DNA from 2 places in the Desulfitispora alkaliphila genome. Region 2 is predicted to be linked to the other one. Evidence: a T-box and tRNA genes for the amino acid it is inferred to sense, from the RefSeq annotation. Region 2 holds a T-box; the other holds one or more tRNA genes.
The links. A T-box is a leader RNA that pairs with one kind of tRNA and senses whether it is charged. The one in region 2 lies ahead of pheS (phenylalanine--tRNA ligase subunit alpha), so its partner is inferred to be a tRNA-Phe.
Positions count from the first base shown of each region.

Region 1: it encodes a tRNA-Phe, which carries the amino acid that the T-box ahead of pheS (phenylalanine--tRNA ligase subunit alpha) is inferred to sense. The anticodon was not compared.

Region 1 covers NZ_JBNPXS010000001.1:120,965-124,223, reverse strand. Annotated here, with positions in the region: gene GGQ84_RS00645 (adenylosuccinate synthase) at 1-1,057, shown strand, start outside; tRNA gene GGQ84_RS00640 (tRNA-Lys) at 1,211-1,286, shown strand; tRNA gene GGQ84_RS00635 (tRNA-Glu) at 1,292-1,367, shown strand; tRNA gene GGQ84_RS00630 (tRNA-Val) at 1,369-1,444, shown strand; tRNA gene GGQ84_RS00625 (tRNA-Asp) at 1,460-1,535, shown strand; tRNA gene GGQ84_RS00620 (tRNA-Phe) at 1,547-1,622, shown strand; gene GGQ84_RS00615 (universal stress protein) at 1,745-2,188, shown strand; gene scfA (six-cysteine ranthipeptide SCIFF) at 2,272-2,415, shown strand; gene scfB (thioether cross-link-forming SCIFF peptide maturase) at 2,491-3,259, shown strand, end outside.
Region 2 covers NZ_JBNPXS010000057.1:5,029-8,287, forward strand. Annotated here, with positions in the region: gene GGQ84_RS14360 (potassium channel family protein) at 1-451, shown strand, start outside; gene GGQ84_RS14365 (TrmH family RNA methyltransferase) at 464-1,258, shown strand; gene GGQ84_RS14370 (YqzL family protein) at 1,316-1,408, shown strand; T-box leader at 1,422-1,642, shown strand; gene pheS (phenylalanine--tRNA ligase subunit alpha) at 1,693-2,715, shown strand; gene pheT (phenylalanine--tRNA ligase subunit beta) at 2,729-3,259, shown strand, end outside.

The DNA of each region.
Region 1 (3,259 bases), on a different contig from region 2:
CCAAGTTTTACTTGAGGAGCTGGAATACCTTAAAGCCCGAAATATTGACGTATCTGGATTGAGGATAAGTACTAATGCACATGTGATTATGCCCTACCACAGGCTCTTAGATGAGCTAGAAGAAGAGCGCAGAGGAGAAAACAAGATAGGTACCACCAAGAGGGGGATTGGCCCTGCATATATGGATAAGGCTGCTCGATCGGGCATTAGGATAGGGGATTTATTAGATCCAGATGAGCTTAAACAGAGACTGGCGGCTGTGTTAGATCAGAAGAATCTATTGTTAGAACGAGTTTATGAAGCTAGGCCTTTAGATATAGAGGATGTTCTGGATAAATATTTGGCCTATGGGGAAAAGATTAAAGAATTTATAGCAGATACTTCTCACCTAATAAATCAGATCTACGATAGAGGTGAGCGAGTTTTATTTGAGGGAGCTCAAGGAACGCTCTTGGACCTAGATCATGGAACGTACCCCTTTGTGACTTCATCTAATCCCATTGCAGGTGGTGCTTGCGTGGGTGTGGGTTTTGGTCCCACGAAGATTGACAAAGTTTTAGGGGTAGTAAAGGCTTACACTACCCGAGTGGGGGAAGGACCATTTCCTACAGAGTTAAATGATGAAGTTGGAGATGAAATCAGGAGGGCTGGACACGAGTTTGGCACCACTACAGGTAGACCTAGAAGGTGCGGTTGGTTTGATATGGTTATGTTCAACTATGCTGTACAGGTGAGCGGTATTAGTCACGTGGCTTTAACCAAATTAGACGTATTGGACGGAGTTGAAAAGATAAAAATCTGTACTGGATATAAGTATAAAGGGGATAAGTTGGAGAGTTTCCCAAACAGTCTCAAGCAATTATCCCTGTGTGAGCCGGTTTATGAGGAGCATCCAGGGTGGATGAGTAGCACTAGTGAAGTTAGGAGTTATGAGCAATTACCTGATGAAGCTAAAAGATATATTGAGCGCATTCAGGAACTATCTAAGGTTAAAACTGCGATTATAGCAGTGGGGCCAAAGCGAGAGCAAACCATAGTTACTGAAAGTCTTTTCTAGAATTCTAATAGCCAAGGACTAGTCCTTGGCTTTCTTTTATAGCATAGAAAAGGTCAAAATAGCATTACCAGAATAAAACATTAAACTTTTTTTTGAAAAACTGTTGACTTTAGGTTCAATATGCTGTAATATCTATACTTGTCGAAAGGAAATGAGCCATTAGCTCAGTCGGCAGAGCACCTGACTTTTAATCAGGGTGTCGAAGGTTCGAATCCTTCATGGCTCACCATTTTTGGCCCGTTGGTCAAGGGGTCTAAGACACCGCCCTTTCACGGCGGTAACACGGGTTCGAATCCCGTACGGGTCACCAAGGGCGATTAGCTCAGCTGGGAGAGCACCTGCCTTACAAGCAGGGGGTCGGCAGTTCGATCCTGTCATCGCCCACCATATTTTTTTTAATGCGGAGCTGTAGTGTAGCGGTTAACATGCCGGCCTGTCACGCCGGAGATCGCGGGTTCGATTCCCGTCAGCTCCGCCATTATATTATCTGCCTCGATAGCTCAGTCGGTAGAGCAGAGGACTGAAAATCCTCGTGTCGGTGGTTCGATTCCGCCTCGAGGCACCATAATAATATCGATATCAAAAACCACTTTCAAGGTGGTTTTTTTTATTTGTGTAGAAAAAAAGGAATTATGGACTTGATGGCTAAATATATGAATATAAAGACAATTTAGGAGGTAGAGACTTGTGTTTAAAAAAATCCTATTTCCCACCAGCGGTTCCCCACTTTGTGGAAAGATAGCTAGAACTATCTGCGGTCTAATTAAAGAAAAGCCCGAAAGAGAAGTTACTATTCTTAATGTGCTAGATCCTCGCCACCATATTCCAGCACAAGTAGACTATGAGCTGGATAAGTGTGGACTTCGTCCAGATGCAGAGGCGATAAAGAACGCAGAACAAGTTTTGAAGAAAGCCATTAAAGTTTTCAAAGAGAACAATGTACCCTATAAGGTAATGGTGAGAAGTGGCGAACCAGTTTGCACTATTATAGAAGTGGCTGATGAAATGCAGTGTGACTTGATGGTTGTAGGTCATCACGGTGAAAGTCGGCTAAGTGACTATCTATTTAAAGGAAACATAACAGCAAGGCTGATTAATGAAGCCGATTGTCCTGTAATTGTAATCAAGTAGAATTGTTGCGTAAAGGCTTATTATAAGATATAATTTATAGGGTTAAGAACATAGGTAAACGTATTAGAAGAGGGGGATTATTTATGACTAAAAAGCACATTGTGACTGTATTTAAGACATCATTGCAGGAAACCGTAAAAAAGGGTGGATGTGGAACCTGTCAGACGTCCTGTCAGTCCGCTTGTAAGACTTCTTGTACAGTAGGAAACCAAGTCTGCGAAAGATAAAAACAAAACCGTCACCAATATGGTGGCGGTTTATTTACACTTATGCAGTGGATATAAATTAGGGGGAAAAGAAAGATGAGTAAAATTCACAAATTTGAAATAGACGGCTTAAAGATAATGTTAGATGTAAATAGTGGCTCTATCCATGTAATAGATCAATTGACTTGGGATTTTATTGATTATTATCAGGAGACTGGTTCCTTGGGTAAAGCTCAAGAGCGATTGGTAGCTGCTTCTAGCTGCTCTGCTATTGATGGGGAAGGAGTGGCTGATGAAGTTAGACAGCTAATTGAGGAGGGAACTCTTTTTAGTGGAGATGAATCCGGGAGCGAATATGTTGTGCCTCAGGACCCAATTGTAAAGGCGTTGTGTCTGCACATATCTCACGACTGCAATCTGCGCTGTAGCTATTGCTTTGCAGGTAGCGGACATTTTGGCGGCCAGCGAGAGCATATGTCCTTAGAGGTTGGGAAAAAGGCCATTGACTTACTATTGGCTACCTCAGGTCCAAGGCAAAATTGTGAAGTGGACTTTTTTGGCGGCGAGCCACTGATGAATTTTGATGTGGTTCAAGAGTTGGTTGCTTACGGAAAGGAACAAGCTAGGCAGCTGGATAAAAATATAAAATTCACGCTAACAACTAATGGGGTTTTGCTCAATGATAAAGTGGAGCAGTTTCTAAATGAAAATCAGATGAGTGTAGTGCTTAGTTTGGATGGGCGACCAGAGGTTAACGATCAAATGCGACCAACCGTATCAGGGAGGGGCTCCTATGATATAATTTTAAAAAACTACAGACGTTTTTGCAGCTCTAGAAATGGGGAAAACTACTATTTGAGGGGAA
Region 2 (3,259 bases):
CTTTGATATTGTAATAGTTTCAATTGGCAAGGATATTAAGGCCAGCACTATGATTACGCTTCTAGTTAAGGAAAGTGGAGTGGATTATGTGGTAGCTAAGGCAACTGATGAGTTGCACGGCAAAATCCTTGCAAGAGTAGGCGCCGACCGGGTAGTCTATCCTGAACGGGAAATGGCGGTAAGGGTTGCCCATAACCTGGAATCTAAAAACGTTTTAGATTTAATTGAGCTTTCACCAGATCACAGTATATTAGAAGTTAAGGTTTCTGATAGATTTGCAAATAAGAAACTAAAGGACTTAGATTTTAGAGACCAGATAGGCATTAGTATAGTAGCGGTAAAAAAGCATGGTGGTGAAATTATTATTGGTCCTGGTGGAGAAACACTGCTTGAAAAAGAAGACATTTTAGTAGCCTTGGGGACTAACGAGGGACTTAAGTATATTGAGTAGGAGTGTGATGCCATGATCAGTATATTATCAGATAAAAATCCACAATTTAAAAACTGGAAAAAACTAAAGAGGCGGAAACAACGAGTAGAACAAGGTCAGTTCATAATTGAGGGCTGGAAGCTTATAGAAGAAGCAGTGGCAGCTAAGATTGAACTGAACGCTATTATAATTTGCCAGGGTGCAGAAACTGAATTTCAGGATAAAATAAAACCATACAACAGTTATGTTCTTCCTCGAAAATTATATGAGCAACTGGCAGCTACGGATACTCCTCAACCCATTATGGCTATTGCTAATATGAGGAATACTCAAACAAGTGATGAAGATAGCAATTTAGCCGAGCAGGAATTAGTATTAGTATTAGATAGAATTCAAGACCCAGGTAATATGGGAACTATTATTAGAACCGCCCATGCTGCAGGAATATCAATATTATATTTAACTAAGGGTTGTGCAGATGTGTTTAATGAAAAAGTAATCAGAAGCGCTATGGGCTCTAGCTTCCATATACAAACCATAGTCATAGAAGACGAAAGAGAGCTAATGAGCGCACTTAAAGGGAAGCAGTTCACGATAGCTACAGCTCATGTGGGCGAAGGCAGCACAAGCTTATATAACACTATATTTAATAGGCCATTGGCTTTAATTTTAGGTAATGAGGCAGCTGGTCCAAGTGAAATTATGTTAGATAATTCTAATGTTAAAGTAAAAATTCCCTTGCTGGGTGGAGCTGAGTCACTAAATGTGGGAATAGCTGCAGGGATAATTATTTACGAAATAGTGCGGCAACTAAAATTTGACCAATAGAATCCCCTGTGGTATAATTGGTTTCGAAAAAGCGTTAGGAAGGGGAGTGGTTAGGACATGTTCTTCAATGCATATTTCTTTTGGAGAATCTTTGAAACCACTGGTTCCATTCAAGCTTATATGTTGTATAAGAAATTGATGATGCAATAAGCTTATAGATAACAAAAAGGCAATGATTGGGAGAGTAGGTTTAGTAGTAATTTACAGGGAGTGGATTCCATCGACTGAGAGAATCTGCAATTATGCTAAGTTGAAGTTCACCCATGAGCAGTGCACTGAAATAAAGTAGGTGCAACGGTTTCCTCCGTTATGGGAAATGAGGGGTTCACAATTATTATTAGTGGACAACCAAGGTGGTACCGCGAAAAAGCTTTCGTCCTTGTATGAGGAGAGGGCTATTTTTTTTGATAATTTTAAAGGAGGATAGAAAGGTAATGAAATCAGAATTGAGTAAAATAAAAGAACAAGCTATTGAAGACTTTAAAGAAGTTGTTGACCTGGAAAAACTAGAGCAGCTGCGAGTTAAATACTTGGGAAAAAAGGGAGAGCTAACTGGTGTTTTGCGCGGTATGGGGAAGCTTACTGCTGAAGAACGACCGGTTATTGGTCAGTTGGCAAATGAGATTAGAGCACAACTAGAAGAAACAATAGAGAGCAGAAAAAGTGAACTAGCCCATATAGCTAGACAAGCAAAATTAGAAGCGGAGACTATAGATGTAACACTACCTGGTAAGCCTGTAGCTACAGGAAAGAGACATCCCCTTACTCAAGTACTAGATGAGATTAAAGAAATCTTTTTGGGAATGGGGTTTACTATAGAAGAGGGGCCGGAAATAGAATCTGACTACTATAATTTTGAAGCTTTAAACTTACCCAAAGAGCACCCAGCTAGAGATATGCAGGATTCTTTTTACATAACCAATGAGGTGCTGTTGCGTACTCACACTTCACCAGTTCAGGTTCGAACCTTTGAGAGCAACTTTCCACAAGTGCCACTGAGAATTATTGCGCCAGGCAAAGTATATCGAAGAGATGACGATGCTACTCATTCACCCATGTTCCATCAAGTGGAGGGCTTTGTGGTGGATAAGGAGGTTACTTTTGGGGATTTAAGGGGAACCCTACTAACATTTGCCAAAGAAATGTTTGGGGAAGATAGGGAGATTAGGCTACGACCATCATATTTTCCCTTTACTGAACCCAGTGCAGAGGTAGACATTTCCTGTGTTAACTGTGATGGCCAAGGCTGTCGAGTTTGTTCCAATACTGGATGGCTGGAGATATTAGGGGCAGGAATGATACATCCAAAAGTACTTGCTAATACAGGTTATGATCCAGAAAAAGTAACCGGCTTTGCTTTTGGAATGGGTGTTGAAAGGATAGCTATGCTCAAATACGGAATCAATGATCTGCGCATGTTATTTGAAAATGATATTAGATTTTTAGACCAGTTTTAAGGAGGGAAAGCAGTTGAAGGTTTCAATGAATTGGCTGAAACAATATGTGGATGTAGATATTACTGCTGAAGAGTTAGCAGATAAATTGACCAGGGCTGGCATAGCAGTAGAAGATGTTGAGTCCCCTGGAGAGAATATAGATGAAAAAATAGTAATAGGTGAAATAACAGACATAAAGCCTCACCCAGATGCAGATAAGTTAATTATTTGTCAGGTGCAAGTAAGTGCTGAAGAAAGTGTACAAATAGTTACTGGTGCTAATAATGTAAATGTGGGTAATAAGGTGCCTATATCATTGGTGGGGGCAAAACTTCCTGGTGGTTTGAAGATAAAAAAGGCTAAGTTGCGTGGAGAAGTGTCCACAGGGATGATGTGTTCTGTAGGAGAACTTGAATTAGACGAGAACACATTCTCTAAGGAGCAGCGGGAAGGGATATTAATAATGCCCGATAGTGCTGAGGTAGGTCAAAAATTTACTGAAGCTATGGGACTAGATGACGAAATTTTAGTACTAGAGTTGACACCTAACCGGGCAGATTGCCTA